DNA from 4 places in the Streptomyces sp. NPDC086080 genome. Region 2 is predicted to be linked to each of the others. Evidence: riboswitches for the same ligand, from Rfam matches in the RefSeq annotation. Region 2 holds a riboswitch; each other region holds the start of a gene.
The links. A riboswitch is a leader RNA that binds a small molecule or an ion and turns the genes downstream of it on or off. The one in region 2 is predicted to bind cyclic di-AMP.
Positions count from the first base shown of each region.

Region 1: it holds a riboswitch for cyclic di-AMP, as region 2 does, so the genes downstream of both, ACIF9R_RS25550 (C40 family peptidase) here and ACIF9R_RS27215 (transglycosylase family protein) in region 2, are expected to answer to the same signal.
Region 3: it holds a riboswitch for cyclic di-AMP, as region 2 does, so the genes downstream of both, ACIF9R_RS31985 (M23 family metallopeptidase) here and ACIF9R_RS27215 (transglycosylase family protein) in region 2, are expected to answer to the same signal.
Region 4: it holds a riboswitch for cyclic di-AMP, as region 2 does, so the genes downstream of both, ACIF9R_RS19340 (M23 family metallopeptidase) here and ACIF9R_RS27215 (transglycosylase family protein) in region 2, are expected to answer to the same signal.

Region 1 covers NZ_JBITRU010000024.1:34,042-41,695, reverse strand. Annotated here, with positions in the region: gene ACIF9R_RS25560 (ATP-dependent Clp protease proteolytic subunit) at 1-632, shown strand, start outside; gene ACIF9R_RS25555 (hypothetical protein) at 640-948, shown strand; cyclic di-AMP (ydaO/yuaA leader) riboswitch at 1,283-1,485, shown strand; gene ACIF9R_RS25550 (C40 family peptidase) at 1,489-1,962, shown strand; gene ACIF9R_RS25545 (ATP-binding protein) at 2,024-2,488, opposite strand; gene ACIF9R_RS25540 (helix-turn-helix domain-containing protein) at 2,701-3,561, shown strand; gene ACIF9R_RS25535 (DUF397 domain-containing protein) at 3,571-3,795, shown strand; gene ACIF9R_RS25530 (8-amino-7-oxononanoate synthase) at 3,865-4,992, opposite strand; gene bioB (biotin synthase BioB) at 5,140-6,291, shown strand; gene ACIF9R_RS25520 (adenosylmethionine--8-amino-7-oxononanoate transaminase) at 6,284-7,564, shown strand; partial or broken gene bioD (dethiobiotin synthase) at 7,566-7,654, shown strand, end outside.
Region 2 covers NZ_JBITRU010000027.1:1,395-9,048, forward strand. Annotated here, with positions in the region: gene ACIF9R_RS27195 (SurA N-terminal domain-containing protein) at 1-646, shown strand, start outside; gene ACIF9R_RS27200 (nucleoside triphosphate pyrophosphohydrolase) at 724-1,719, shown strand; gene ACIF9R_RS27205 (cytochrome P450) at 1,978-3,261, shown strand; gene ACIF9R_RS27210 (transglycosylase family protein) at 3,535-4,407, shown strand; cyclic di-AMP (ydaO/yuaA leader) riboswitch at 4,645-4,813, shown strand; gene ACIF9R_RS27215 (transglycosylase family protein) at 4,818-5,540, shown strand; gene eno (phosphopyruvate hydratase) at 5,810-7,099, shown strand; gene ACIF9R_RS27225 (septum formation initiator family protein) at 7,276-7,654, shown strand, end outside.
Region 3 covers NZ_JBITRU010000037.1:15,397-23,050, reverse strand. Annotated here, with positions in the region: gene ACIF9R_RS32015 (AfsR/SARP family transcriptional regulator) at 1-1,773, shown strand, start outside; gene ACIF9R_RS32010 (DUF3040 domain-containing protein) at 1,967-2,254, opposite strand; gene ACIF9R_RS32005 (HAMP domain-containing sensor histidine kinase) at 2,673-3,677, shown strand; gene ACIF9R_RS32000 (response regulator) at 3,706-4,365, shown strand; gene ACIF9R_RS31995 (dihydrofolate reductase family protein) at 4,489-5,622, shown strand; tRNA gene ACIF9R_RS31990 (tRNA-Met) at 5,696-5,769, shown strand; cyclic di-AMP (ydaO/yuaA leader) riboswitch at 6,064-6,220, shown strand; gene ACIF9R_RS31985 (M23 family metallopeptidase) at 6,233-7,252, shown strand; gene ACIF9R_RS31980 (PrsW family intramembrane metalloprotease) at 7,406-7,654, opposite strand, start outside.
Region 4 covers NZ_JBITRU010000015.1:85,738-93,391, forward strand. Annotated here, with positions in the region: gene ACIF9R_RS19325 (GNAT family N-acetyltransferase) at 1-3,269, opposite strand, end outside; gene ACIF9R_RS19330 (HPr family phosphocarrier protein) at 3,448-3,729, shown strand; gene ACIF9R_RS19335 (GntR family transcriptional regulator) at 3,890-4,600, opposite strand; gene ACIF9R_RS19340 (M23 family metallopeptidase) at 4,812-5,585, opposite strand; cyclic di-AMP (ydaO/yuaA leader) riboswitch at 5,598-5,761, opposite strand; gene ACIF9R_RS19345 (M16 family metallopeptidase) at 5,964-7,352, opposite strand; gene ACIF9R_RS19350 (M16 family metallopeptidase) at 7,349-7,654, opposite strand, start outside.

The sequences.
Region 1 (7,654 bases), on a different contig from region 2:
TCCGACCGTCCGCCCGCTACGTCCTGCCCGGGTTCACCGAACGCACGGCGTCCGGGCACCGGACGTCGGACCCGTACGCGAAGCTCCTCCAGGAGCGGATCGTCGTTCTCGGGACGGAGATCGACGAGTCGGCCGCCAACGACGTCATGGCTCAGCTCCTGTATCTGGAGCACCACTCCCCCGACCGGGACCTCTCGCTCCACATCAACTCCCCCGGAGGTTCCTTCCACGCGGTGTCGGCGATCCACGACACGCTGCGCTTCATCTCCTGCGACGTGCAGACGGTCTGTCTGGGCCGGGCGGAGGGTGCGGCCGCGCTGCTGCCGGCCGCCGGCACCCCGGGCAAGCGGCTCATGCTGCCCGGCTCCCGTCTGGTGCTCCGTCAGCCTGCCTTCCCGGCGCCGGTCGAGGGGCGAACGAGTGATCTGGCGATCCGGGCCGCGGAGCTGACCCGGGAGCGGGGCCTCATGGAGGAGATGCTCGCCCGGTATTCGGGGCGCACCCCGGAGCAGGTCCGGGCGGATGTCGAGCGGGACCTCGTCCTCGACGCGAGGGCCGCGGTGGACTACGGACTGGCGGACCGGATCCTGCCCCACCGCGGGAGCGCGTACCCCGCCGCCGGTGCGAGGTGAGCCACGGATGCTGCCACCGGAACTGCCTCCGCTGCCGGCGCTGACCCGCGCGGAGGCCGAGTTGATCGATCGTTATCTCGAGGTCGTCGATCTGCTCGGCCGGGTCAACCCGGCGCTGGGCGGCGACACCTACAGCGGTCTGCGCGCGGCCCAGGCGCTGGTCGGCAAGGCCGTCGCCCTGCGTGACGCGCTGACCCTGATGCACCGGCGCGGCGAAAGCGATCTGCACTCCGCCACGCTGGCCAGGGCCCTGCGGGTGCTGGACGGCGAGCGGCGTACCGCCAGGGTCACACTCCCGCCGGATCCGGGCAGTTGACACCCACGATGTTCACGCCCGCACTCCCGTCGGCGGTGTGCGGCGGCCGGCGTTGAAACGGACCAAACGGCGTACCACCATCCGGCGTAGACGAACCTCCTGTTTTGGGGCCGTTCAAGTTGCGCAACACGCGTGACCCGAAGGCGGAACGTGACATTCCGTCGCTGGTCCGGGGCTCACCCGAGCCCTGGGCCGCAGTTCGAACAGCCCGGCGTCCACCCGAACGGATGAGTGGTGAGTAACAACACAAACCCCCCGTTCCGTTGGGATTTCGATCGCGTCATGAGCCAAGATCCCTGACTGACGACAAGACCCCGCCGCCGCGGCGGGGCGATCCGGGCGGACGCCGAGTCCTGCCGCCGCCCGGATGACCGGTCGACAGGAGTGGATCGGCAGGAGTGGAGGACCCAGGCACGACGGGTCGCCGGAACCCCGGTTCCGAGCAGCCCTTGGGGTGAAGCCGCACGCGTGCGGCCGGGCAACTTCGCCAGCCCGAATCCGACAGGTCATCCTTCACAGGCGGCTGACGAAGGGTTGCGCATGACTGCGCTCAATCGTGTCCCGTCTCTCATGGCCCGTGCCGGCACGGCCTCCGCCCTCACCCTGGCCGCCGTGGGAAGTTCCCTCGTGGTCCCCGGAGCCGCCTCGGAGGCGGCTGCCGCCACCCACGCCACCCAGGCACTGCGTATCGCCGCGTCCAAAAAGGGCTCGCCGTACCAGTGGGGGGCCACCGGACCGAACCGGTTCGACTGCTCGGGCCTGACGCTGTACTCGTTCAAGAAGGCGGGCAAGAAGCTGCCGCGCACCGCCGCGCAGCAGTACAACAAGACGCGCCACATCTCCGCCGGCAGCCGCAAGGCCGGAGACCTGGTGTTCTTCCATTCGGGCGGCTACGTCTACCACGTCGGCATCTACGCGGGTAAGGGCAAGATCTGGCACGCCCCGAAGACCGGGGACGTGGTGCGTCTGCAGAAGATCTGGACCCGGAGCGTCTCGTACGGCCGCGTGAGGTGATCGGCGGGGGCGGCGGCGCCCATGAGGGCCGCCGCCCCGTCGCCTCGGCCGGAGGCGGCCGCTACGGCTCCTGCTGTCCCGCCGTGACCGCTTCGGCGGCCTGGACGGCCCCTGTCCACGGAAGGTCGACCGAGACGGTCTTGCCGCCCTCACGCGTGGGGCGGATTCTGAGTCTGCCCCCGCATTCCGCGGCCAGCCAGCGGATGATGACCAGCCCCCGCCCGTTGTCCTGCTGGACCGCGGCGGGCAGCCGCTTGGGGAACCGGGGGTGACTGTCCGTCACCCCGATGTGCACCCGTTCGTCGCGGACCAGAACGACGTCCACCGTGAAGCTGGGTGACTGGCCGAATGTGTGCTGCACCGCGTTGGTGGCGAGTTCGGAGACGATCAGCCGGACGGTGTCGGACAGCTCCGCGTCCGCCGGCATGCCCCATTCCACGAGTGTGCCCACCACATGGGCCCGTGCGGCGGAGACCGAGGCGGGATCGCTCGGCAGAGTGACGGATGCTTCCAGATGGTCTGCCATGGCGATGTCGTCCCTTTCCCACGGGGCCCGCGGTCCGACACGGAGCGGTTGGTTCGAGTACGGTCCCGCACTGGTGCTTCGTCGCCAGACTGCCATCACCGCACGGCTCCGGGCGGCGATCCACCAAGATATGCATATATCTGTCGCTCAAAGCGGTGAACTCTGCCACGGGAGACCGTATCCGGGCGGCCCGGAAGGAGTAAGGAGAGCCCATGCAGCACGGGCCCGCGGTGCGCCGCCGCAAACTGGGCGCCGAATTGCGCGCGCTGCGCAACTCGGCGGGACTCACCAGCGGTGAGGCGGCCAGGCTGGCGGGCTGGCACCAGTCGAAGGTGAGCCGGATCGAGACGGGCACGAGCGGGGTGAAACCGGCCGATGTGCGGTTACTGCTCGATGTCTACGGCGTGGCCGATCCACAGTTGCGGGAGTTGCTGCTGGTGCTGTCGGGCACTGGTGACCGCGACGGCCGGCATCACTGGTGGCACGCCTACCGCGGCGTCCTGCCGCCGACCTACCGGGACTTCATCAGCCTGGAGTCACAGGCGAGCACGATGCGCACCCTGGAGACCACGGTCATCCCCGGGCTGCTGCAGACCCCGGAGTACGCGCGGGCGGTGACCGCGGCGGCGACGGAGGGCGCGTCCGAGGAACGGCTGGACGCTCTGGTGGAGGTACGGCTGGCCCGGCAGGACGTGCTGCGGACGGAGCCTCCCCTGGAACTGAGCGCGGTCCTGGACGAGGCGGTGCTGCGCCGGGAGGTCGGTGGGCCCGGGGTGATGTCCCGTCAGCTGACCCGGTTGGTCGAGGCGGCCCGGTTGCCCCAAGTGCGGTTGCAGGTCATGCCGTTCACCGCCGGGGCGCACATCGGGGTCACCGGCCCTTTCGTCATCTTTTCGTTTTCACGCAGGTCTGATCTCGATGTCGTTGTTCTCGACCACTTGACGAGTAGCCTCTATCTGGAGGGGAAGGAAGACCTCCGGGCGTATGTGGATGCCTTCGACACTCTGTCCCGTCACGCCCTTTCACCCGAGGACTCGCTGGATCTCATCGCCGGCGCAGCAGCCGGCGCGTAAGGAGGCACGATGCCCGTACCGCCTCGGACCATCCCTTCCAGCCTCGCACTGCACGGTGTGCCGTGGCTGCGCAGCAGCTACAGCACGGGGGCGAACAACTGCGTCGAGACGACCAGGCCGCCCGCCGGTCCGCTGGCCGGACTCCTCGCCGTGCGCGACTCCAAGGCCCCCGAAGGACCCGCGCTGCTCTTCTCCCCCGGGAGCTGGGCGGAGTTCGTGACCGCGGTCCGCTGACGGGGCCTCACATCGAGGGACCGAACCGGCAACCCGTCGTCGAGCGACACACGGCCGTGCCCCGCCGACTCATGGCCGCGTCTCGCCAATCACTCGTACAGCGCGTTCGATCTCTGCCCCGGACAGGTCCGCGCGGGCGGTCAGCCTGAGCCGTGAGACGCCGTCGGGCACGGAAGGAGGACGGAAGCAGCCCACGGACAGGCCGGCCGCCCGGCAGTCGGCCGCCCATCGCACGGCCTGCTCCGGGGAAGGGGCACGCACGGAGACGACCGCGGCGTCCGGGCGTACCGCCTCCAGACCCGCGGCCGTCAGCCGGTCGTGCAACTCGCGCGCCACCGTTCCCGCCCGCGTCGCGCGCCCGGGTTCGCGGCGCAGCAGCCGGAGCGCCGCCAGGGCCGCACCCGCCGCCGCCGGGGCGAGTCCCGTGTCGAAGATGAACGTTCGTGCCGCGTTGACCAGGTGCCCGATCACCCGGGCAGGACCGAGCACCGCCCCGCCCTGGCTGCCGAGCGACTTGGACAGCGTCACCGTGACGACGACGTCGTCGGCGCCCGCGATACCCGCCGCGTACGGGGCGCCCCGGCCGCCGTCGCCGAGGACACCGAGGCCGTGGGCGTCGTCGAGGACCAGACCGGCACCGTACTCCCGGCACGCCTCGGCCAGCCCACCGAGCGGGGCGGCGTCGCCGTCCACCGAGAAGACGGTGTCGGACACGGCAACGGCGGGCCCCTCGTGCCCGTCCAGCGCCTTGCGCACGGCATCGGGGTCACGGTGCGTCACGACCCGCGTCGTACCGCGGGCCAGCCGGCAACCGTCGATCAGGGACGCGTGGTTGCCCGCGTCGGAGACGATGGTGGAGCCGTGCGGGGCCAGCGCGGTGACGGCGGCCAGGTTGGCCGCGTAGCCGGAGGAGAAGACCAGGGCCGCCTCGAAGCCGCAGAACCCGGCCAGCTCACGTTCCAGCTCGGCGTGGAGTTCGGTGGTCCCGGTGACGAGCCGGGAACCGGTCGCACCACCGCCCCAGGTCCGGGCCGCCCGCACGGCGCCCTCGGTGACCTCGGGGTGCCGGGCCAGACCCAGATAGTCGTTGCTCGCCAGATCGAGCAGCGGCGTGTCGGCGGCCCGTGGACGCAGGGTCCGTACGAGTCCGGCCCGGCGGCGCAGTTCCGCCTGCTCGTCGATCCAGCCGAACACCATGGGTCCTCCGGGGATTTTGTAGGCAGTGCACAGACAGTAGCGGGAGGCCCGTCGGGCCACTGTGTGGCGATACCCACACCCCCGAGCACCTCTGTTGTACGAACGCTCCTTGGCCCGAGCGGGTCGGGTAGGACAGGATCGGCTCCCATGGACCTGCTGAACACGCTGGTGGACAAGGGGCTTCGGCGCGAGACGCCGACCCGCGCGGAAGCACTGGCCGTCCTCGCGACGTCCGACGACGACCTGCTCGATGTGGTGGCCGCGGCCGGAAAGGTGCGCAGGCACTGGTTCGGCCGACGGGTGAAACTGAACTATCTCGTCAACCTCAAGTCCGGCCTCTGCCCGGAGGACTGTTCCTACTGTTCCCAGCGGCTCGGCTCCCAGGCCGACATCCTCAAGTACACCTGGCTCAAGCCGGACCAGGCGTCCCGGGCCGCCGCCGCCGGGCTGGCGGGCGGCGCCAAGCGGGTGTGCCTGGTGGCCAGCGGGCGGGGCCCCACCGACCGCGACGTGGACCGGGTCTCCGACACCATCAAGGCCATCAAGGAGGAGCACGAGGACGTCGAGGTGTGCGCCTGTCTCGGTCTGCTGTCCGACGGTCAGGCGGAGCGGCTGCGCGAGGCGGGCGCGGACGCCTACAACCACAACCTGAACACGTCCGAGTCGACGTACGGGGACATCACGACCACGCACACGTACGCCGATCGGGTGGACACGGTCCGGAAGGCACACGCGGCGGGGCTGTCGGCCTGCTCGGGCCTGATCGCGGGCATGGGCGAGAGCGACGAGGACCTGGTCGACGTGGTCTTCTCGCTGCGCGAGCTGGACCCGGACTCGGTGCCGGTCAACTTCCTGATCCCGATGGAGGGGACACCGCTCGCCAAGGAGTGGCACCTGACCCCCCAGCGGTGTCTGCGCATCCTGGCGATGACCCGGTTCGTCTGCCCGGACGCCGAGGTGCGGATCGCCGGCGGCCGTGAGGTGCACCTGCGCACGATGCAGCCGCTGGCGCTGCACCTGGCCAACTCGATCTTCCTCGGTGACTACCTCACGAGTGAGGGGCAGGCAGGCCGGGCGGACCTGGAGATGATCGCCGACGCCGGGTTCGAGGTCGAGGGCACCGGAGAGGTGACCCTGCCGGAGCACCGCGCGGGCGGCGGCTGCGGGTCGCACGAGGGCGCCGGTGCATGCGGTTCGGCCACCGCGGACCCCTGTGGGAGTGCGGCCGAGGAGCCTCGTACGGATCTGGTCGCCGTGCGCCGCCGGGGTGCGGGAACGGACCTCGCACCCAATGCCTGAGCGGTCCGTCGCCGAACTGCTGGAGCTCGACCGCCGGCATGTCTGGCATCCGTACGGGCCCATGCCGGGCCGTCAGGAGCCGCTTGTCGTGGAGTCGGCGAGCGGGGTGCGGCTGAGGCTCGCCGACGGCGCGGGGGAACTGGTCGACGGGATGGCGTCCTGGTGGTCGGCGATCCACGGCTACCGCCACCCGGTGCTCGACGAGGCCGCGCGCGAGCAGTTGGAGCGGATGAGCCATGTCATGTTCGGCGGGCTCACGCACGAGCCCGCCGTACGGCTGGCGAGGCTCCTTGTCGACATGTCGCCGGAGGGTCTTGAGCATGTGTTCCTGGCCGACTCCGGGTCGGTGTCGGTCGAGGTCGCGGTGAAGATGTGCCTGCAGTACTGGCGCTCGCTGGGCCGGCCGGAGAAGCGGCGGCTGCTGACCTGGAGGGGCGGCTACCACGGCGACACCTGGCAGCCGATGTCGGTGTGCGACCCCGAGGGCGGGATGCACGAGCTGTGGTCCGGGGTGCTGCCGCGCCAGGTGTTCGCCGAGGCCCCGCCCGCGGAGTACGAGGAGTCCTACGCCGGGCATCTGCGGGAGATGGTCGAGCGGCACGCGGGAGAGGTCGCCGCGGTCGTCGTGGAGCCGGTGGTGCAGGGCGCGGGCGGGATGCGCTTCCACTCGCCCGCGTATCTGCGGGTGCTGCGCGAGGTGTGCGACGCGCACGACGTACTGCTGGTGTTCGACGAGATCGCGACCGGGTTCGGCCGCACGGGCGCGCTGTTCGCCGCGGACCACGCGGCGGTGACGCCGGATGTGATGTGCGTGGGGAAGGCGCTGACGGGCGGCTATCTGACCATGGCGGCGACCCTGTGCACCGCGCGGGTGGCCGGGGGAATCTCGCGCGGTGAGGTGCCGGTGCTGGCGCACGGTCCGACGTTCATGGCCAATCCGCTGGCGGCGGCCGTGGCCTGCGCCTCCATCGGGCTGCTGCTCGGGCAGGACTGGCTCGCGGAGGTCGAACGGATCGAGACGGGCCTGCGGGAAGGGCTGGCCCCGGCGGCCGGGCTGCCCGGGGTACGGGACGTACGGGTGCTGGGCGCCATCGGGGTCGTGCAGCTCGATCACGCCGTCGACATGGCGGCGGCCACCCGGGCGGCGGTGCGTGAGGGCGTGTGGCTGCGGCCGTTCCGCGACCTGATCTACACCATGCCGCCGTACGTCACGGGCGACGCGGACGTGGCGCGCATCGCGCGCGCGGTGTGCGCGGCGGCGGAGGAGGGATGACATGCCGGTGATGGTGATCACGGGGACCGGCACCGAGGTCGGCAAGACGGTGGTGACGGCGGCGGTCGCCGCGACCGCCCTGGCGGCCGG
Region 2 (7,654 bases):
CCGCCGTCGTCGCACCGCGCTTCTCCTCACCGCCGCGATCGCCGCTGCGGCACCCCTGCTCACCGCCTGCGGAAACGACGCCCACCCCGGTGCCGCGGCCGTGGTCGGCGGCGAGCGGATCACCGTGTCGCAGCTGGAGAACCGGGTCGACGAGGTCCGCGAGGCGCAGCGGGCGGCCGTACCGGACGAGGCGCAGTACCACCAGGCCATCGCGCGGACTGGCAGCCTCACCCGCGACACCCTGCACGGCATGGTCCTGGACCGGGTGCTGGAGCGGGCCGCCCAGGACGCCGGCGTGAAGGTCACGGACCGCGAGATCCAGCAGATGCGGTCAGGGCTGGAGGAGCAGGCCGGCGGTGCGGAGGCGCTGGAGGCCGCCTGGCTCCAGCAGTACGGCATCCCGCCGCAGCGTCTGGAGGAGAACCTCCGCCTCCAGATCCAGGCCCAGAAGCTCGCCCAGCAGCTCGGTACGGACACCAGCCAGCCCGCGTTCTGGCAGGCGCTGTCCGAGGCGGGCAAGGAACTCGACGTCGACCTCAACCCGCGCTACGGCGACTGGGACGTGGAGAAGAGCAGCCGGGTGGACGCGAAGACCCCGTGGGTCCAGGACGTGACGGCGGCGGCCGGGGCTCCGCAGGCCTTCTGACGAGGGCCGGCGGGCCTGTGGACAACCGGCCTGTGGACAACTCGGGAGCTGTCGGTGGAGTGGGCTAGTTTCGGAGTGTGAACGCCAACAGCCCCGCACCGAAGCCCGGCGACGACCCCGGCCGTGTCGTCCTGCTCACCACCAGCCACCGCGTCGCACCCGGCCTGCTGTCCTGGCCGGCCTGGCAGCTGCTGCACGAGGCCGACCGGGTGCTGTGCGCGGACGACGCCCATCCGCAACTGCCGTATCTGCGGGAGGCGGGGATAGCCGTCGAGGAGGCCGCGCCGAGCGCCGGGGAGATCGTCGACGCCTGCGCCGGGGGGCGCACGGTGGTGGTCGTGGCGACGGGGGAGGGCGAGCCCGCGCTGACCGACGGGCTGGCGCGGATGGCCGGGACCGGCCGGGTGCGGATGCCCGAGCTGGAGCTGCTGCCCGCCTCCTACGACCTGCCGGGTGCCCGTCTGCTCGACCTCGTCCAGGTGATGGACCGTATCCGGGTGGAGTGCCCGTGGTCGTCCCTGCAGACCCACAAGGGCCTGGCGAAGTACGGCATCGAGGAGGCGTACGAACTCGTCGAGGCCATCGAGGAGGGCGACCGGGAGGAGCTGCGGGAGGAGCTGGGGGATGTGCTTCTCCAGGTGGTCTTCCACGCCCGGATCGCCGAGGAACACCCGGAGGAACCGTTCTCCGTCGACGACGTGGCGGGCGGCATCGTGGCCAAGCTGATCCACCGGCACCCGCATGTCTTCGGCGAGGAGACGGCGGACACGCCGGAGGACGTCAAGGCGCACTGGCTGCGGACGAAGGCGGAGGAGAAGCGGCGCGGTTCGGTGACGGAGGGGGTGCCGCTGGGCCAGCCGGGGCTGGCGCTGGCGGCGAAGCTGGTGTCGCGGGTGCGGACGGCGGGGCTGGACGTGCCGTTGCCGGTGGGGGAGGGGGTCGGCTACGAGTTGCTGGCGCTGGCGGCGCGGGCGGAGGAGGCGGGGGTGGATCCGGAGGCGGCGTTGCGGGCGGCGGCGCGGGTGTATCGCGACGCGATCCGCTTCGCGGAGGGCGGGCGGGGCGAGGGCTGAGCGGGGGTGCGTGGGCAGCAGGGGGTTTTCGCCCCCGCCGCCCCTTCCCGTCCCGTCCCCGGGGCTCCGCCCCGGACCCCGTGCGCAGTTCCCCGCGCCCCTTCAGGGGCGCGACCGCCAGGGGCGCGGGGGACTGCGCGAACAACCACGACCGACCGGCACCCGCCCCACGCCCCCAGCCATCCGAGCTCCCCCGCGCCGCACGGCACCCGCGCCGCACGGCACCCCGCACGGCCCACCCCCGGTTAGGGTCGCCGCATGCATGACCAGCCCGCCCCTCCCACCCCGCACGGCCCCGTCCCCCCGCTGTTCAGCTGGGAGTTCGCCGCCGATCCGTACCCCTCCTACGCCTGGCTGCGCGAGCACGCGCCCGTGCACCGGACCCGGCTGCCCAGCGGGGTGGAGGCCTGGCTGGTCACGCGGTACGCCGACGCCAAGCAGACCCTCGCGGACAACCGGCTGTCCAAGAACCCCGCGCATCACGACGAACCCGCGCACGCCAAGGGCAGGACCGGTATCCCCGGTGAGCGCCAGGCGGACCTGATGACCCATCTGCTGAACATCGACCCGCCGGACCACACCCGGCTGCGCCGGCTGGTCAGCAAGGCGTTCACCCCGCGCCGGGTCGCCGAGTTCGCGCCCCGCGTGCAGGAGCTCACCGACGGGCTCATCGACCGTTTCGCGGACAGCGGTTCCGCCGACCTCATCCACGACTTCGCCTTTCCCCTCCCCATCTACGCCATCTGTGACCTGCTCGGCGTCCCGCGGGAGGACCAGGACGACTTCCGGGACTGGGCGGGCATGATGATCCGTCACGGCGGAGCCCCGCGCGGCGGGGTCGCCCGCTCCGTGAAGAAGATGCGCGGCTACCTGGCGGAGCTCATCCACCGCAAGCGCGAGGCGCTGCCCGTGGTGCCCGCCCCGGGTGAGGACCTGATCTCCGGTCTGATCCGTGCCTCCGACCACGGTGAGCACCTCACCGAGAACGAGGCCGCCGCCATGGCGTTCATCCTGCTGTTCGCCGGCTTCGAGACGACCGTCAATCTGATCGGTAATGGTACCTACGCGCTGCTCGCTCATCCCGTTCAGCGGGAGCGTCTGCAGGGTGCCCTCGCGGCGGGGGACCGCGGGCTGCTGGAGACCGGTGTGGAGGAACTCCTGCGCTACGACGGCCCGGTGGAGATCGCCACCTGGCGGTTCGCCACCGAGCCGGTCACCATCGGCGGGCAGGACATCGCCGCGGGCGACCCGGTGCTCGTCGTACTCGCCGCCGCGGACCGGGATCCGGACCGGTTCGACGGCCCGGACGTCCTCGATCTCGGTCGGCGCGACAACCAGCATCTGGGATACGGCCACGGCATTCACTACTGCCTGGGTGCGCCGCTGGCCCGCATGGAGGGTCAGACCGCGCTCGCCACGCTGCTGACCCGTCTTCCGGACCTGCGGCTCGCCGCGGATCCGGCCGAACTCCGTTGGCGCGGAGGGCTCATCATGCGCGGACTGCGCACGCTTCCGGTGGAATTCACGCCCCCGGGAGAGTGACGGACTCATGACAGACCACGCACTGCTTCCCGTGCCCACGAGCAGATCAACGCAAACGTGACACTCCCTCAACTCTGTGATCTTCACGTGATCTGCGCGGCATTAACTTGTGATGAGTGATCCTCTCCCGATACCTTCACTCCTCAAGTGCGGTGGCCAGAGCTTCACTCACCGCGCCGGCCCCTGCTTCCTGCGAAAGGTCTCCGCATGCTCTCCGGGAACGGTCGACACCGTCGCCCCCGCCAGGCCCCGGCTCTCCTCGTTGCCGCCGGAGTGACCGGCTCCGCCATCGCGATCCCCCTTCTCGGGGCAGGTGCCGCCAACGCGGCCGACGGTGTGAACTGGGACCGGATCGCCGAGTGCGAGAGCGGCGGCGCGTGGAGCGAGAACTCCGGCAACGGCTTCTACGGCGGTCTGCAGTTGACCCAGGAGGACTGGGAGAAGTACGGCGGCCTGGACCACGCGACGAGCCCCGACCAGGCCAGTCGCGGCCAGCAGATATCCGTGGCCGAGAAGATCCTCGCCGACCAGGGGGTCGGCGCATGGCGCACCTGCGGACTGCTCGCGGGCCTGGGCCAGGACGCGCCCGCCGCGGACGCCGGCAAGGCCGGGTCCGGCGCCACGGGGTCGTCCGCGTCGCAGGGATCCGGTGACACGTCCGCCTCGCCCGCTCCGTCGGCCACCCCCGACCCGTCGTCCTCCCTGGAGGACAAGGGTGACGAACCGGTTGGTTCCGGCAATTCCGCCAATCCGGACGCCGGTTCGAGTGAGGCGGCGGACGCCGGTGCGGGGTCCGACTCCAGCGCCTCCCCCTCCGTTCCGGCCGAATCGGCGACGGGCGAGTCGGACACGGCGGGGCGGGCCGGTGGGTCCTCGACGGCGACCGACGCCGAAGGAGCCGGACGTCATCGCGGCGCCAGTGCCGAGGAGGCGCAGGGTTCGGTGTCCGAATCGCCCGGCCGGCATGCCTCGGGCGGTCTCAACGCCTGGGGTGGCACGGTCGCCGACTACCCCGCCGCGTCCGTGGAGGACGTCTCCCTGTCCGTCCCCGAATCCGACGTGGTCGGTTTCGGAGTGGGTGTGCTCCCTGCGATGGGCGGGCAGCTCATCGGTGGCGGACCGGACCTCGTTCTGGCCGGTCAGTAGCGTTCGGGCGGCATCCGGGCGAGCGGCGGCGGTATCCGAAGACGTGCGGATGTGGCGCCAGTTGGCGTCACGATTCGCGCTGAATGTCCGGCTTAAAGACTGTGAGAGATAGGTCTCAGAAGCCCTGATCGTCTTTGATATTCCGCGGATCGCGTGTCTACGGTCGTGACCGCTCGCCACCGCGGGCCCCGGCTGCCGCCACGCCGAATCCTGCCAGTGGCAGCACGGGAACAGTCGTCGCGTCATGCGCCGTAGGCAGGAGCGGGGGACCCAGGTAGGCGCCGGATCCGGGCGGTTGACGCCGGAGAAGGCTTGGGGTGAAGCCGCGTCCCGGGAGGGGCGTGGCCGGGCAACTCAACCGGCCCGAACCCGACAGCTCACCTCGTAGGCGTCGGTGAGGGGATCCATCCATGCTGTTTTCCGGCAAGGGCAAGCACCGTCGTCCGTCCAAGGCCAGCCGCGCCATCGCCGTCGCGGGCGTCACCTCCGCCGCCGTCGCCGCCCCGCTGATGGTGGCCGGCACCGCCTCCGCCGCCACCGCCTCGGAGTGGGACACCGTCGCCCAGTGCGAGTCCGGCGGCAACTGGTCCATCAACACTGGCAACGGTTACTACGGCGGTCTGCAGTTCTCCGCCTCCACCTGGGCCGGATACGGCGGCACGAAGTACGCCTCCACCGCCGACCAGGCCACCAAGGCCCAGCAGATCGAGATCGCCGAGAAGGTCCTGGCGGGCCAGGGCAAGGGCGCCTGGCCGGTCTGCGGCAAGGGCCTGTCCGGCGCCGCCTACACCGGCTCCTCGGCCGGCTCCTCGCAGGACAGCGGTTCCACCGGGACCCGCGAGAGCGAGCAGAAGGCCTCCCGCTCCGCCGAGCGCCCGGCCGCCGAGAAGAAGGCCGAGAAGAAGACCGAGAAGAAGGCCGAGAAGAAGGCCGACAGGACCGTCACCACCCCGACCGGCAAGAAGGTCGAGAAGGGCGACGGCGAGTACAGGGTCGTCAAGGGCGACACCCTCAGCTCGATCGCCGCGGAGCACGACGTCAAGGGCGGCTGGGGCAAGCTGTTCAAGCTGAACGACGACATCGTCCAGGACGCCGACCTCATCTACCCGGGCCAGCAGCTGCACCTGAAGTAGGGCAGCGTCGCAGGTCCCTCCCCGCCCGTCCCCACGGGCTCCCCGCCCCGGTGCGTCTTCCCCCGTACGCACCGGGGCGGGGCTTTTTTCTGGCGCTTTCCGGTCACGGTTCGCCGAAAACGCCTTTGTTCCGTTCGGAAACAATTTACTCTCGGTTCTGTCCATGGGGCGGTCGACCGCCTGCCGATCGCCCCGAGCCGGTTAGGCTCGGTCCCGCGGGGCCCGCCGTGGTCCCGCTCACACGCGTCAGATTCATGAAGGAGATGCTCGTGCCGTCCATCGACGTCGTCGTAGCCCGGGAAATCCTGGACTCCCGAGGCAACCCCACGGTCGAGGTCGAGGTCGGCCTCGACGACGGCAGCACGGGTCGTGCCGCCGTCCCGTCCGGCGCCTCCACCGGCGCCTTCGAGGCCATCGAACTCCGTGACGGCGATGCGGGCCGTTACCTGGGCAAGGGTGTGGAGAAGGCCGTCCTGGCCGTCATCGAGCAGATCGGCCCGGAGCTGGTCGGCTATGACGCCACCGAGCAGCGCCTGATCGACCAGGCCATGTTCGACCTGGACGCCACCGACAACAAGGGCTCGCTGGGTGCCAACGCCATCCTCGGCGTCTCGCTCGCCGTCGCCCACGCCGCCTCCGAGGCCTCGGACCTCCCGCTCTTCCGCTACCTGGGCGGCCCGAACGCGCACCTGCTGCCGGTGCCGATGATGAACATCCTGAACGGCGGCTCGCACGCCGACTCCAACGTGGACATCCAGGAGTTCATGATCGCCCCGATCGGCGCGGAGTCCTTCTCCGAGGCCCTGCGCTGGGGCGCCGAGGTCTACCACACCCTGAAGAAGGTCCTGAAGAGCAAGGGCCTGGCCACCGGCCTCGGTGACGAGGGCGGTTTCGCGCCGAACCTCGGCTCCAACCGCGAGGCCCTCGACCTCATCCTCGAGGCGATCAAGGAAGCCGGCTACACCCCCGGCGAGCAGATCGCCCTCGCGCTCGACGTCGCCGCGTCCGAGTTCTACAAGGACGGCGTCTACACCTTCGAGGGCAAGGAGCGCTCCGCCGCCGAGATGACGGAGTACTACGCCGAGCTCGTCGAGGCGTACCCGCTCGTCTCCATCGAGGACCCGCTGTTCGAGGACGACTGGGAGGGCTGGAAGGCCCTCACCGCCAAGCTCGGTGACAAGGTCCAGATCGTCGGCGACGACCTGTTCGTCACCAACCCGGAGCGCCTGGCCCGCGGCATCGACGAGGACGCCGCGAACGCCCTGCTGGTCAAGGTCAACCAGATCGGCTCGCTGACCGAGACGCTGGACGCCGTCGAGCTGGCCCAGCGCAACGGCTTCAAGTGCATGATGTCCCACCGCTCCGGTGAGACCGAGGACGTCACCATCGCCGACCTCGCCGTCGCCACCAACTGCGGCCAGATCAAGACCGGCGCCCCGGCCCGTTCCGAGCGCGTCGCCAAGTACAACCAGCTGCTGCGCATCGAGGAGATCCTCGACGACGCCGCGGTGTACGCCGGCCGCTCCGCCTTCCCGCGGTTTCGCTCCGCGAACCAGTAGGCACGTCGCTCTGCGAACCAGCAGGCACGTCGCTCCGCGAACCAGTAGGCGCGGCGAGGGCTGACCCGCCCCGTCCCGAGGCAGCGTCGTACGTACGTCCCCGTACCCGGTCCCGTACCGTGTGCGGGGACGTACGCGCGTACGGACACGGATGAGGGCGAACCGGAGGCGGGAACATGGCGGTCAAGGACCGGGACCGTTTCTCCACCGCGACCAGGATCCGGCTGATCGGTGAGCAGACCGCGGCCCGGGTCTACCGCTCGCAGACCAGACGCCAGGCCCGCCGCTCCCGGCTGACCGGCCGGGCGGCGCTGCTCGCCCTGGTGGTCTGCTCGCTGGTCGTGGCCCTCGCCTATCCCATGCGGCAGTACGTCTCCCAGCGGGCCGACATCGCCGATCTCCAGCAGGAGCAGGACGAGACCCGTCAGCGGGTCGAACGACTGCGCGACCTGAAGGCGCGCTGGCAGGACGACGCGTACGCCGAGCAGGAGATCCGCCGGCGGCTGCACTACGTCATGCCCGGCGAGACCGGCTACATCGTCGTCGACCCGGGTG
Region 3 (7,654 bases), on a different contig from region 2:
AACGCCCGTGACGCCGGCCAGGTACGCCCGCTGCTGCCCGGCTCGCCCGGTTCGCTGGTCATCGTCACCAGCCGTAACCGGCTCACCGGTCTGGTCGCCGGCGAGGGGGCGTTTCCGCTGACGCTGGACCAGCTGACCGCCGGCGAGGCCCACGATCTGCTGGCGCGCCGCCTCGGCGCCGGCCGGCTGGCCGCGGAACCGGAGGCGGCGGGCGAGATCATCACCCGGTGTGCCCGGCACCCGCTGGCGCTGGCCATCGTTGCCGCCCACGCCGCCGGCCACCCCGGGTTCCCGCTGGCCTCCATCGCCGAGGAAGTGCGCGCGAGCCACGGCAGTCTCGACGCGTTCACCGGGGGCGACGACATCGCCACCGACGTACGGGCCGTCTTCTCCTGGTCGTACCAGGCACTGTCCGTTCCGGCCGCGCGGCTGTTCCGCCTGCTGGGCCTGCCCGCCGGGCCGGATGTGTCGCTGCCCGCCGTGGCCGCCCTCGCCGGTCTGGAGATACGCGAGACCCGCACCCTGCTCGCCGAGCTCACCGGGGCCCACCTGGTCATCGAGCGTCTGCCGGGCCGCTACACCCTGCACGACCTGCTGCGGGTCTACGCAGCGGAGCGCCTCCACGCGGAAGACCCGCCGCCGGAGCGGGAGCGGGCCGTCGAGCGGCTGCTCTCCTGGTACCTGCACTCCGCCGAGGCCACCTATCCACTCCTCACCCCGAGCCGTCACCGGATCCCCCTCGAACCCCTGCCCGCCGGGTGCCGGCCGCTGGAGTTCACGACGCGGGAGGAGGCCCTGGAGTGGTGCGAGAGAGAGCGGGTCAACCTGGTCGGCGCGGTGCACCAGGCCGCCGGGTCCGGGCAGCCGGGCATCGCCTGGCGGCTGCCCGCGGTCCTGTGGGGGTTCTTCTACCTCCGCAGCCATATGCACGACTGGCTCGACACCGCGGGCGCCGGACTGGCGGCAGCCCGTGCCGCCCACGACCGTGCCGGCGAGGCCCAGGGCCTGGCCGACACGGCTGCCGCGCTGCGCAGCGCGGGCAGGATCGAGGAGTCCATCGAGGTCCAGTACCAGGTGATCGCCGTCTGCCGGGAGCTCGGGGACGTGAGGGGCAGGGCGACGGCGGTGGGCAACCTCGGCGACGCCTACCTTCAGATCGGCCGGTTCGACAAGGCCGTCGAGTACATCCGCCGCGGACTGGCCATCGACCGGGCCCTCGGCAGCGAGTGGGGCGTGGGTATCGCCCTGACCAATCTCGGCGACGTCTATCAGCGGCTCGGCCGGTTCGAGGAGGCCGTCCTGTATCTGGAGGAGGCGCTGATCGTCCTGCGCAGGAACAGCCACCGCTGGGCCGAGGGCCTCGCGTACGACTCCCTCGGCACGGTCCACCACGGGCTCCGGCACTACGACGACGCCATCGCGCACTTCCATCGCGCGCTGGACACCCACCGGGCCGTCGCCAACCGGTGGGGCGAGGGCCATTCCCTGAGCAACCTCGGCGACGTCCTGCTCGACGCCGGACGGCCGGAGGACGCCCGCGCGGACTGGCGGCGGGCCCTGGAGATCTTCATGGAGATCGGTCATCCGGACGCCGAGAAGGTCCGCGGGAAGCTCGGCCGCCCGCCGGAGGACGGCCCGGGAGGGGACGGCCCCGGGCTGGACGGGCCGGGAGGGGACGGCCCCGGGCAGGCAGGCTCGGGAGGGGACGGCCTGGGGGAGGACGGACTGCCCCGCCCGCCCGCCGATGGGCCCCCGCCCCGACGGCCCACCTGACACGTCTCCCGCCCTCCCCACACGCATGCCCTCGCTGTGCCCCGTTCACCGGGTGGCGGCCCGCCACGCAGTGCCCACCGACATGGCGGGCCGCCACCCGCACAACGGCCGACGGGCACCGGTGGTTCAGCGTTCCTTCACCCGTAAGGGAGAAACCCGGGGCGGTCGGCGCCGGCGCCGGCGGCGGTCCGCGTCAGCGGCGGTACGAGGGCCGTGCGCCCGTACGGCGGCGATCGGGGTCGAGGAGTTGCACGGCGATGCCGGAGAGCACCAGGCCCGCCGCGATCATCAGTCCGTCGGGGACGATCACGCCCACGATCAGCATCGTCACCCCGATGACCAGCGCCCACCAGGCGCCCGTGCGCCGGTACTCGCGGGGGCGGGCCGGCTGTCCGGTGGACAGCGAACGGGCGAAACGGGGATCCTCGTGCTCCAGTCGGGCCGCGAGGGCGACCAGGCGATCGTCGTTGGACGGGGTCACGGCTCCTCCTTCCCAGAGGGGGTGGCCGCACGGCGTCGCGCCGGCGGCCGTCACTCCGGTACCGCCGGACGGGTCAGGGGTCCGTCGGCATGCTGCGGAATCGGGCCGCTATAAAGGAGTTTGCCCGTGTGCCGACGAATCGTGCGTCCGGTACCGGAGACTTCAGCGTCTCCCGTCGCCGCCGGTCCGGGCCATCGGTCGCGGGCCCCATCTCCCCTGGGGGCCGATGTGCACGCGGCCCGTCGGCCGGCCGGGACCCCGAGGAGAAAATGGGGGTTGTCACGGATGGCGCGGGGACGGATCAGGGCAGAGGCTGGACCATGACGGCCCGCGCCGCGCCCCCGGTCCGTGGGCCCGTCCCGGCTCCCGCCGCTCCGGGAGCCCATGTGAGCGGCCCGTGGTGAGGAGGCGGTAAAGGGTGCCTCTGTTCTGGCGGATCTTCATGCTGAACGCCGTCGTCCTCATCGTCGCCACGGCACTTCTGCTGGGACCGGTCACCGTATCCACCCCCGTACTGCTCACCGAGGCCGCGGTCCTCACCGTGGGCCTGGCCGCCATGCTGGTGGCCAACGCACTGCTGCTGCGCTTCGGCCTCGCCCCGCTGCAGCGCCTGACCCGGGCCATGACCACGGCGGATCTGCTGCGCCCCGGACACCGTCCCGCAGTCGGCGGACGCGGCGAGATCGCCGAGCTGATCACCACCTTCAACACGATGCTCGACCGGCTGGAGGACGAGCGCGCCACGAGCAGTGCCCGCGCGCTGTCCGCGCAGGAGGGGGAGCGCCGCCGCGTCGCCCAGGAACTGCACGACGAGGTCGGCCAGTCCCTGACCGCCGTGCTGCTCCAGCTCAAGCGTGCCGCGGACCACGCCCCGCCCGACCTGGGCGAGGAACTGCGCATGGTCCAGGAGACCACCCGCGCCAGCCTGGAGGAGATCCGGCGCATCGCCCGCCGGCTACGTCCGGGCGTACTGGACGAGCTGGGGCTGGCCAGTGCCCTCAAGGCCCTCGCCACCGAGTTCGGCGGCCCCGGTCTGAGCGTCCAGCACAGCCTCGCCCCGGACCTGCCCGAGCTCGACCGGGAGACGGAGCTCGTCATCTACCGCGTCGCCCAGGAAGGCCTCACCAACATCGCCCGGCACTCCGGCGCCCGACGCGCCGAGCTCGCCCTGTACCGCGCGCCCGGGGGTGTGGAGCTCCGGGTCCGGGACGACGGGCGGGGCATCGGACGGGCCGAGGAGGGCGCCGGCCTCCGCGGGATGCGGGAGCGCGCCCTGCTCGTCGGTGCCGTGGTGACCGTGGAGTCCCGCGCCGGTGGCGGTACCGAAGTGCGCCTGGCCGTCCCCGTCCCCGCCCGTTTCCCCGCGCACGCCCTCGTTCCACTGCGCGGCCCGTCCGCGTCCGCGCACGCTCCACCCCCGTGACCGATGTCCCCCGACCGGAAACGCTGACATGACCGAGCAGGCCCTCACCCGCATCCTCCTCGCCGACGACCACGCGCTGGTCCGCCGGGGAGTTCGCCTCATCCTGGACGGCGAACCGGATCTGACCGTCGTGGCCGAGGCCGCCGACGGTGCCGAAGCACTCGAACAGGCCCGTGAACACCGCCCCGACCTGGCCATTCTCGATATCGCCATGCCCCGGCTGACCGGTCTCCAGGCGGCCCGTGAGCTCTCCCGCATCCTGCCGGAGACACGGATCCTCATCCTGACCATGTACGACAACGAGCAGTTCTTCTTCGAAGCGCTCGCCGCCGGCGCCTCGGGCTACGTCCTGAAGTCCGTCGCCGACCAGGATCTCGTCGAGGCCTGCCACGCCACCATGCGCGGTGAGCCGTTCCTCTACCCCGGGGCCGTCAACGCCCTCATCCACAACTACCTCGACCTCGCGCGGGAGGGCCGGACCCTCCCGGCCAAGGCCATCACCGACCGTGAGGAGGAGATCCTCAAGCTGGTCGCCGAGGGCCACACCTCGCAGCAGATCGCCACCCTGCTGGTGATCAGCCCCAAGACGGTGGAGCGGCACCGCGCCAACCTGCTGGCCAAGCTCGGCCTGAAGGACCGCCTGGAACTCACCCGGTACGCCATCCGCGTAGGACTGATCGAACCCTGACCGACGAGGGACCGGGGCGCCCGCGCGCCCGGCGGGTTGTCAGACTTGGCCCGGGCCGCACCGCGGCCCGGCCGACCGCGCCCCTCCCCCGGCCGGCCGCCGACCGTCACCCGGAGTACGCCGATGCCCCGTCCGTACGTCCTGCTGTCCGCCGCCGTCTCCCTCGACGGCTACCTGGACGACACCGGCCCGGACCGGCTGCTGCTGTCCGGTCCGGCCGACTTCGACCGGGTCGACGAGGTACGGGCGGGCGTGGACGCCATCCTGGTCGGCGCCGGCACGATCCGCGCCGACAATCCCCGGCTGCTGGTCAACTCGCCCGAGCGGCGTGCCGCCCGGGTCGCGGCGGGCAGGCCCGAGTACCCGCTCAAGGTCGCCGTCAGCGGCTCCGGCGACCTCGACCCGACGGCGCGGTTCTGGCACACCGGCGGCGAGAAGATCCTCTACACCACCGGCGAGGGCGCCGAGCGGGCCCGCGCCCTCGGTATCGCCGCCGACGTCGTCCCGCTCGGCCCCGCACTCGACTGGCGGCCGCTGCTGGAGCATCTGCGCGCCGTGCGCGGGGTGCGGCGGCTGATGGTCGAGGGCGGCGGGCAGATCCACACCCAGTTGCTCACCCAGGGCCTCGCCGACGAGGTGCAGTTGGTCCTCGCTCCGCTGTTCGTCGGCGACGCGGACGCCCCCCGCCTCTTCGGACCCGGGTCCTACCAGGGCGGTCGGCTGCGTCTTGTGGAGACCCGCCCGATCGGTGATGTCGTGCTCATGCGCTACGAGCCCACCGCGCCCGGCACCGGGGCGCTGGACTCCGCCGCCGACCACCACTGGCTGGCCCTCGCCTGTGAGCTGGCCGCCCAGTGCCCGCCCTCGACGACGGCGTTCAGCGTGGGCGCGGTGGTGGTGGCGGCCGACGGTACGGAGCTGGCGCGCGGGCACTCCCGGGAGGGCACGGACCCGGTGGTGCACGCGGAGGAGGCCGCGCTCGCCAAGGCCGACCCCACGGACCCCCGTCTGGCCGGCGCCACCGTGTACTCCAGCCTGGAGCCGTGTGCCCGGCGCGCGTCCCGGCCGGCGCCCTGTGCCCGGCTGATCCTGGACGTGGGGGTACGGCGGGTGGTCACGGCCTGGCGGGAGCCGGACACGTTCGTGGCGGGGGCCGACGGCAGCGGCGTGCTGGCGGACGGGGGCGCCGTCGTCGTCGTCCTGCCGGAGTACGAGGAGCGCGCCAAGGCGCCGAACGGGCATCTGCTCGACGGCTGAATCCCGCGCGGCGGCGGGCGCCGGTCATGGGTGTGCGCCGTGTCCCGCGCATGACGTACACTTGTCTCAACGACGCGGGGTGGAGCAGCTCGGTAGCTCGCTGGGCTCATAACCCAGAGGTCGCAGGTTCAAATCCTGTCCCCGCTACTGAAGGCCGAGGGCCGGAATCCGAAAGGGTTCCGGTCCTCGGTGTTTTTGCCGTCCGGCGCCCGTCTCACTCGCTGTGATCGTATCGTCCCGCAGCGCATAACAACTGACGAACCGTCAGATATCGCCTCGCGTCCGAGGTGCAGTCAACTCGCCCGTTTTTGACCACTCGTGGCGCTTAAGTCCGCGCGGGAATCCTTAATGATCAAGAGGAACGGCTTGGAATCCGGCCCTCACGTCTATTAACGTTCGATAACGCAGCGCGGTCGTCCCAGCCGTCACAGAAGTCGGCTCCGTGCGCACGCGCCGAATCCCGCAAGGGAACCGGGGAACCACCACATTGGGGTGAATCGCGCGGACAGCGCCGTGGCAACACGGCTCGGTACGCGCGTAGGAGACCTTCCTGCTCCGAACCCGTCAGCTAACCCGGTAGGCGAAGAAGGAAGGAAAGGAGCACGCCCACGTGGCGTCCAACCCGCCTGCCCCCGAGGCCCCGTTCAAGCCGAGCGACACCTTCGCCTACGGTGAGGTCCGCGCCGACGAGGGGCCCTTCGAGGAGTGGAACCCCACCGCGGAGTCCCTTCGCCCGGTCCGTGGCCGGCACCGCGTCTCCAAGCAGCGCGGGGGAGGGCTCGCCCGTAGCTCCACCGTCCTCGGTGTCGGTGTCATAGCGGCCGTCGGTGCCGGTGGCATGGCCACCGCCCAGACCGGCAAGCCGCCGGTCTCGATCTCCATGCCCGACCTCCCCACTGTGGGTTCCCTCATCTCCGACGAGGAAACCCCCCAGGGTTCGGCCACCCCCCTCAGCACCCTCGGTATGACCGAGGACGAGGCCGACCAGGGATCCTCCGGTGCCGGTGAGGCGTTGCGCAGCCGGATCATGGCCCAGGTCGAGCAGCAGCAGATCCAGGCCGAGACCAAGGCCGCCGCCGAGGCCGTCGCCGCCGCCGAGAAGCAGGCCGCCGAGGCCGCCGCCAAGGCGGAGAAGGAGGCCAAGGCCAAGGCCGAGGCCGCCAAGAAGAAGGCGGAGGAGGAGGCCGCGAAGAAGGCCGAGGCCGAGCGCCTCGCCGAGCTGGCCACGCAGTACACGCTGCCGACCTCCTCGTACACCATCTCCTCGACCTTCGGTCAGTCCGGCGCCTACTGGTCCTCCGGCCAGCACACCGGCCTCGACTTCGCCGCCCCCAGCGGCACGCTGATCAAGGCGGTCCACACCGGCACGATCACCTCCGCCGGCTGGGACGGCTCCTACGGCTACAAGACGGTGCTGACCCTCGACGACGGCACCGAGATCTGGTACGCCCACCAGTCCTCCATCAGCGTCAGCGTGGGCCAGAAGGTCAACACCGGCGATGTGATCGGCCGAGTCGGCTCCACCGGCAACTCCACCGGGGCCCACCTCCACCTGGAGGTCCACACCGGTGGCTCCTCCTCGGGCATCGACCCGATGGCCTGGCTGCAGAGCAAGGGCCTCAACCCCTGAGCCCCGCCGCCCCCTGAGACCCCGGCAGTCCCGACGACGCCCCCCCGACGTCAGGGCTGCCGGTCAGGTGTGTTCCGGGGCGGTCGCGGCAGCCCCGTCGTCCGCCGGGGAACTTACGGTTCTTGACGGACCGTCGTGCACTGCGCGGACCCGTCAGGGGCGGTAGGCGTTCGGGTCGTACGCCGGGTAGGGGTGCCCGTAGGGCGGCTGCCCGTGCGCAGGGTGGCCGTACGCAGGATGGCCGGGCGAAGGAGGACCGTACGCCCCGTGCGCCGGCCACGGTGCGGCGGCGACCGGAACCGGCGGCGCGGTGACACGGGCCGCGTGGTCCAGCGCCGGACGGGCCGCGCCCCGCCGGTGCCACAACTCCAGTAGCAGCTCCCGTTCCCGGGTCACGAAATC
Region 4 (7,654 bases), on a different contig from region 2:
GCGACGACGACCGGCTCCAGGGTGACCGCGACGACCTCCGGATGGTCGTGGACCAGCCGAGACACCCTCAGCATCAGCTCCTCGAGGGCGGGGGTGTCCACGGGTGCCGAGCCGCGCCAGCCGAACAGGAGCGGGGCGGTCCGGATCGATCGCACCAGTGCGGTCGCGTCCCGGTCCGTGACCGGGATCAGCCGGTGCGCCATGTCCCCGAGCAGTTGCGAGGGGGCCCCGGCGAGCCCGAAGGACAGCACGGCGCCGGCGGCGGGGTCGATGACCGCGCGGACGATGGTGTCCACACCGCGTGGTGCCATGCGCTGCACCACGGGACGCAGCTCCGCCGGGGCGCCGAACAGCTCCGTCAACTCGGCGTACGTCCGGCGCAGTTGTTCCTCGTCCGCCAGGTCCAGGCGGACGCCGCCCAGATCGGCCCGGTGCCTGAGGTGCGGGGCGGTCGCCTTGAGGACCACCGGGTAGCCGAGGGTGCGCGCGGCTTCGGCGGCGGCATCGGGCGTGGGGGCGGACAGGGCGCGGTGCACCTCGACGCCGTACGTGCCGAGCAGGTCGCAGGTCTCCTCGCTGCCGAGGGTGAGGTCCTCTCCGCGCGAGAGCAGCCGGTCGATGAGCGCGGCGGCGGCGCGCTCGTCGATGTTCTCGTACCCGGGCACCTTGCCGGGCTCGGCGGCCTCCCGCCGCCACCGCGCGTACGCGACGGCATGCGCGAGGGCGCGGACGGCGCGCTCGGAGGCGGGGTAGGCGGGGATGAGGTGAGTGCCTTCGGGGGGTACGACGGGGGTGAGCGGACCGGCGCCGGCGCCGGCGGGGGCGGGCTGTTCCCGGCCGGGCAGGTGGGGGGCGGCGGGCGGCGGGGTCGCCGGTGATGCGCTGCCGGAGGGCCGAGGGGCGGAGCCGGGTGACGTCCGCGGCGCGGGCGTCACGTCCGCCGGGGACACGGCGGCGGCTTCCGCCCGGGGCGTGGGCCCCGTTTCCGGGCGGGCCGCCGGGCCGTTGCCCGCCGGTGTGCCGGGAGTAGCCGGTGTGCCGGGAGTAGCCGGTTCCGTCCCAGGCGGCGTGCCGCGCACCGTCTCCGCTCCGGCGGCCGGCTCCGTGCGCTGTCCCGGCCGCGTCCCGGCGGCCTGCTCCACCACCGCCGGGTGGGCGGCTTCCGCCCGCGTCGGCGCGCCCGCGCCCGCCTGCGGGATACGGCCCTCGCCCGACTGCGGCACGGCGCCCGGTTCCGCCTGTGTCCCCGGGTCTCCCGCGGGTCGCGACGCGGCGCCCGCCGGGTCCCGTACGGTGTCCGCTCCCGCGCGCGGCGGGGTGCCCGGCGGCGTGCCGGTCGTCGGCTGGGGTGCCGTGCTGGTCGCGGCCGACAGGGCCGCGGCCAGGCCGCCGAGTTCGACGTGGACCACGAGGACCGGCTTGGTCGGGGTCGCGGCGGCGGCCGAGCGCAGCGCCTCCGCCAGCGCCGCGTCCCCCACCGAGCCCTCCCCCACCGCCGGGATCGCGGTCACGACCACCGCGTCGCTCGTGTCGTCGGCCAGCGCGTGCGAGAGCGCCGCGTGGAAGTCCGCCGCCGACGCCGCCATGGTGAGGTCGAGCGGAGGGTGCGGGCGCAGCCCTTCGGCGAGGCAGGCCTCGTAGGTGAGCACGCCCAGGGACTCGGAGTTGCCGAGAATCGCCACCCGGGGGCCGGACGGCAGGGGCTGGCGGGCGAGCAACAGGCCCGCGTCGACCATGTCGGTGATGGTGTCCACCCGGATCACCCCGGCCTGCCGCAACAGCGCGGACACCGTTTCGTGCGGCAGCCGCGTCGCCCGTACGGCATGGCCCCGGGGTCCGGCGCCATGGCGGGCGCCCTGGACCACGACCAGCGGTTTCGCCGCCGCGGTCCGGCGGGCGAGGCGGGTGAACTTGCGGGGGTTGCCGATGGATTCCAGGTACATCAGGACGACGTCGGTGTCGGGGTCCTCGTACCAGTACTGCAGCAGGTCGTTGCCGGACACGTCGGCCCGGTTGCCCGACGAGACGAAGGTGGAGACGCCGGTCACCCCGGTGACGCCGCCGCCCCGCCGGTGCAGGCGGGAGAGCAGGGCGACGCCGATCGCGCCGGACTGGGCGAACAGTCCGATCCGGCCCGCGCGGGGCGGCTCGGGGGCGAGCGAGGCGTTCAGCCGTATGTCCGGGGACGTGTTGATGATGCCGAACGCGTTCGGACCGATGATCCGCATACCGTAGGAACGCGCCTGCCGGACAAGGGCGCGCTGGCGTTCGCGACCGTCGGGACCGGACTCGGCGTAGCCGGCGGAGATGACGACGAGCCCCTGTACGCCGTGCTCACCGCACTCGGCGACCACCTCGGGGACGTGCTCGGCGGGCACCGTGACGACGGCGAGGTCGAGGGGAGCGTCGATGGCGCGGACGGACCGGTACGCGGGGACCCCGTCGAGATCCTTCCGGTCCTCCTCGAACGCCTTGTTGACGGCGTAGAGCCGCCCGGTGAAGCCGGCGTTCCGGATGTTGTCGAGGATGCTGCGCCCCACCCCGCCGGGTGTGCGTCCGGCGCCGACGACGGCCACCGAGCCGGGAGTGAGCAGCCGCTGCACCGAGCGCGCCTCCGCGCGCTGTTCGCGCGCCTGCTGCACGGCCAGGGAGCGGTCGGTGGGTTCGAGGTCGAACTCCAGACGGACGACGCCGTCCTCGAAGTGGCGCTTCTGGGTGTACCCGGCGTCGGTGAACACCTTGATCATCTTGGTGTTGGCGGGCAGCACCTCGGCGGCGAACCGGCGGATTCCGCGCTCCCGCGCGACGGCTCCGATGTGTTCGAGCAGGGCGGAGGCGACTCCCCGGCCCTGGTGGGCGTCCTGGACGAGGAAGGCGACCTCGGCCTCGTCGGAGACGGGCGGGGCGGGCGCGGAAGGCCCTCCGGCGGGGGTGGCGGGCGACGGGTGGGAGGACGCGGGCGCCCCGTCGGCGCCGATCCGGTCGTACCGTACGGTGGCGATGAACTCGCCGCCGATCGTGGCCGCGAGTCCCACCCGGTCCACGAAGTCGTGGTGCGTGAAGCGGTGGACGTCCTTGGCGGACAGGCGCGGGTAGGGCGCGAAGAAGCGGTAGTACTTCGACTCGTCCGACACCTGCTCGTAGAAGCTGACCAGGCGTTCGGCGTCATCGACGGTGATGGGGCGGATACGCGCGGTGCCGCCGTCTCGCAGCACCACGTCGGCTTCCCAGTGGGCGGGATACTCGTGCCGGTCCGACGAGATCTGCATGGGCCCCAGACTACGGCTCGCGTACGACAGGGGCGCAAGGCAGTCTGTGGTGGACGACAGCCGGACCGAGGCCGCGGTCCGGCTGCCACCGGAGCGGGCCCAGGGGTGCCGCTCCGGGCATGCTTCACGATATGGGAAACTGGTCTAGACAACCCTGAACTGCGAAGGGCAGCAACACATGGCTGAGCGCCGCGTCAACGTCGGCTGGGCCGAGGGTCTCCATGCCCGCCCCGCCTCCATCTTCGTCCGAGCCGCCACGGCCACAGGCGTCCCGGTGACGATCGCCAAGGCCGGGGGCGACCCCGTCAACGCGGCCTCCATGCTCGCCGTACTGGGCCTGGGCGCCCAGGGCGGCGAGGAGATCGTCCTCGCTTCCGACGCCGAGGGGGCGGATGCCGCCCTGGACCGGCTGGCGAAGCTGGTCGCCGAAGGGCTCGAGGAGCTTCCCGAGACCGTCTGAATGGTCATGGGCGGGAAAACCGTCTTCTCGCAGACGCCCCGCCCACGGAAAGGCCCGCCCGGACCACCGGGCGGGCCTTTCACATTTCCCGCACTTCCCTTTTTGCGGGCAGCGGAAATAGCCCCCATGAATTACGCACTCTTTGTATACGGCACTCGTGTTAAGGGCGCAGACTCGGTGTGTTTACGGGATGTTGCGAGTTCCTCACACGGTCCACGCGGCCGACCCGGTCGGTGCCCGCGCCGGAGCCGAACCGCAGGCGGTGCCCGGTGCTCGCGCGTTCGGTGTGCAGCGCCGTGACGGCCCGCGCCCGGTCGCCGTCCCCGCGCGCCACCGCGTCCACGATCGCGCCGTGCTCCGCCCAGTACTCGACCGGGTCGGACGGCCCGTCGGTGGTGTACATCCAGGTGATCTTGTGCCGCAGCTGGGCCAGCGTCGACGTCAGCGCCGGGCTGCCGGAGGCCTGGGCGAGCGTCTCGTGGAACCAGCCGCTCAGGGAGCGCAGGTCGTCACTGTTGCCCTGGCGGGCGCGTTCCTGTCCCAGCCGGACCAGACCGCGCAGCACCTTCAGGTGGGCCTCCGTGCGCCGCTGGGCCGCGCGCGCGGCGCCGAGCGGCTCGAGGAGCACGCGCATCTCCAGCAGATCGGCGGCTTCCTGCTCCGTGGGTTCCGCGACACACGCGCCCGCGTGCCGGCGGGTGACGACGAAGCCCTCCGCCTCCAGCGTGCGCAGCGCCTCCCGGACGGGGACGCGGGAGACTCCGTACCGACGGGCGAGGAGTTCCTCGGTGAGCCGGCTGCCGCGCTCGTGAACACCCGCGACGATGTCGTCCCGGATCGCCGTGCACACCGACTGCGCGGGAATGCGCATGACCGACCTCCGGCTTAATCCCCGTGAAACGCCGACGATTGACGTCTGTTCCGTGACTCTATTGCAATCGGCGGGAATTTCCGACGGCGATCCGGAATCCATGTGTATTTTTTGGTCAAGTCGCGTGCCGAAACGCCGAATGCCCCGGCTCGGGGGCCGGGGCATCGCGGGAAGCGGAGGCGCGGGAGACGGATCGCCGGGTGCGGACGTGTCAGAGGTTCACACCGTGCGCGCGGAGGTAGGCGACGGGATCGAGGTCGGAGCCGTAGTCGGAGCCCGTGCGCGCCTCGAAGTGCAGATGCGCGCCGGTGACGTTACCGGTCGCGCCGGAGAGGCCGATCTGCTGCCCCGCGGCGACCTGCTGGCCCACGGAGACGGCGATGGACGACAGGTGCCCGTACTGGGTGTACGTTCCGTCGTTCATCCGGATCACGACCTGGTTGCCGTACGCGCCGCCCCAGCCGGCCTCGACGACGGTGCCGATGCCGACCGACTGGACGGGGGTGCCGCTCGCGGCGTGGAAGTCGACACCGGTGTGGCTGCCGGAGGACCACACGGCGCCACCGCTCTTGTAGCCGGTCGACACGTACGAGCCGGGGATCGGGGAGACGAAGGTGTTGAGGCGCTTGCGCTCGGCCTCACGCGCGGCGCGCTCCTTCTCCGCGCGGGCCTGCTCGGCCTCCTCGGCCGCCCGCTCGCGCGCCTGCTCCTCAGCGGCCTTGCGCGCCGCCGCCTCGGCCGCCTCGCGCGCGGCCTCGTGCTGGGCGGCCGCCTGGGCGTCGACGCGGTCGGCGACCGCGTCGCCCAGGGTGACGACGGGGGTGAGGCCGGTCTGCGCGGCGGCGGGTTCGGCGGCGAGTGCGGGAGCCGCGAGGGAGCCGACGACGCCGGTGCCGGCGAGGGCCGCGACGCCCGCCGCGCGGACGGTGCCGCGCTGCGTCCTGCTGGGACGACGATGCTTGCCCGGGGCGCGGGTGAACGCCATGTACAGGCTGGTCCTTTCCTTCCCTCTCGCCTACCGGGTTAGCTGACGGGTTCGGAGCAGGAAGGTCTCCTACGGACCCCCTCGCGACACGCGCGGGCGTCCGATTCACCCCAGGGACTGGATGGGTCCCCGGCTCCCCTGGCTCGCGCCGTACGGGGACTCGGCGATGACTGTCCGGTGCCGCGGTTGCGGCGCACTGCCCGACGAACAGCCCGGACGAAGCTAAGCGGGAGGTCTCGCGTTCCTCAAACGGATCGCGGTTTTTGTAGCGTATCCCACAGGGCAGACAGGCAACCTCCGCCCCAATTCGGGCACAATCGGGCTCTGGTGGCCTCCTTGCCACCAGGGCCCGACGCGCGCGTGCCTCGTGGCGGCCCGCTACTCGGCCGTCACGACGGTGACTTCGCCGATCCCGAGGGCCTCCACCGGCTCCTTGATCTGCGCCGCGTCACCGACGAGGACGGTCACCAGCCGGTCCACCGGGAAGGCGTTCACCACCGCCGCGGTGGCCTCCACGGTGCCGGTCGCGGCCAACTGCCGGTACAGATCGGCCTGGTAGTGGTCCGGCAGGTGCTGCTCGACCTGGTCGGCCAGGGTGCCGGCGACGGCCGCCGCGGTCTCGAACTTCAGCGGCGCCACGCCCACGAGGTTCTGCACGGCGACGTCGCGTTCGGCGTCGGTGAGCCCTTCCGCGGCGAGGGTGCGCAGGACCTTCCACAGGTCGTCGAGGGCCGGGCCGGTGTGCGGGGTGTCGACGGAGCCGCTGATGGCCAGCATCGCCGCGCCCGTGCCGTCCGGGGTGGACCTGAGGATCTGGCCGAAGGACCGTACGCCGTAGGTGTACCCCTTCTCCTCGCGCAGGACGCGGTCCAGGCGGGAGGTGAGGGTGCCGCCGAGGCAGTAGGTGCCGAGCACCTGCGCGGGCCACACCCGGTCGTGCCGGTCCGGGCCGATACGGCCGATCAGCAGCTGCGTCTGCACGGCGCCGGGGCGGTCCACGATGACGACCCGGCCGGTGTCGTCGGCCACCACCGGCGGGACGGGCCGCGGCTGGGCCGAGGAGCCGGTCCAGGCGCCCAGCGTGTCGTCGAGCAGCGCGTCCAGGTCGACACCGGTGAGGTCGCCGACGATCACCGCGGTCGCCGTGGCGGGGCGTACGTGCTTCTCGTGGAAGGCGCGCACGGCCACGGAGTCGATGCCGGAGACGGTCTCCTCGCTGCCCTGACGCGGGCGCGACATGCGCGAACTCGCGGGGAACAGCTCCTTGGCGAGCTCCTTCGCGGCACGGCGCGAGGGGTTCGCCAGCTCGTGCGGGATCTCGTCCAGCCGGTTGCGGACGAGCCGCTCCACCTCACTGTCGGCGAACGCGGGCGCCCTCAGGGCGTCGGCGAGCAGCCCGAGCGCCTTGGGCAGCCGGGAGGCCGGGACCTCCAGGCTGAGGCGGACACCGGGGTGGTCGGCGTGCGCGTCCAGGGTGGCGCCGCAGCGCTCCAGTTCGGCGGCGAACTCCTCGGCGGAGTGCTTGTCGGTGCCCTCGGAGAAGGCGCGCGCCATGATCGTGGCGACACCGTCGAGACCGGCGGGCTCCGCCTCCAGGGGCGCGTCCAGGATCACCTCGACGGCGACGACCTGCTGGCCGGGGCGGTGGCAGCGCAGGACGGTCAGGCCGTTGCCGAGGGTGCCGCGCTCGGGGGCCGGGAAGGCCCAGGGCTTGGCCTCGCCGGCCTGCGGCTGCGGGTGGAAGTCCATCGTGGCGAGCTCGGTCACTTCGCCGCCTCCTCGTTCTCGTCGGTGCCGGCGGCTGCGGCGGCTTCCTCGGTGTCGTCGCCCTCGGCGGCTTCCTCGGCGGCGAGGGGCTCGTAGACGAGCACCGCGCGGTTGTCGGGACGCAGCCGGCTCCTGGCGGCCTCCCGCACCTCTTCCGCCGTCACCTCCAGGACGCGCTGGACCGCGGTCAGGGCGAGCTGCGGGTCACCGAACAGGACGGCGTACCGGCACAGTTCGTCGGCGCGGCCCGCGACCGTGCTCAGCCGGTCGAGCCATTCGCGCTCCAACTGGGCCTGGGCGCC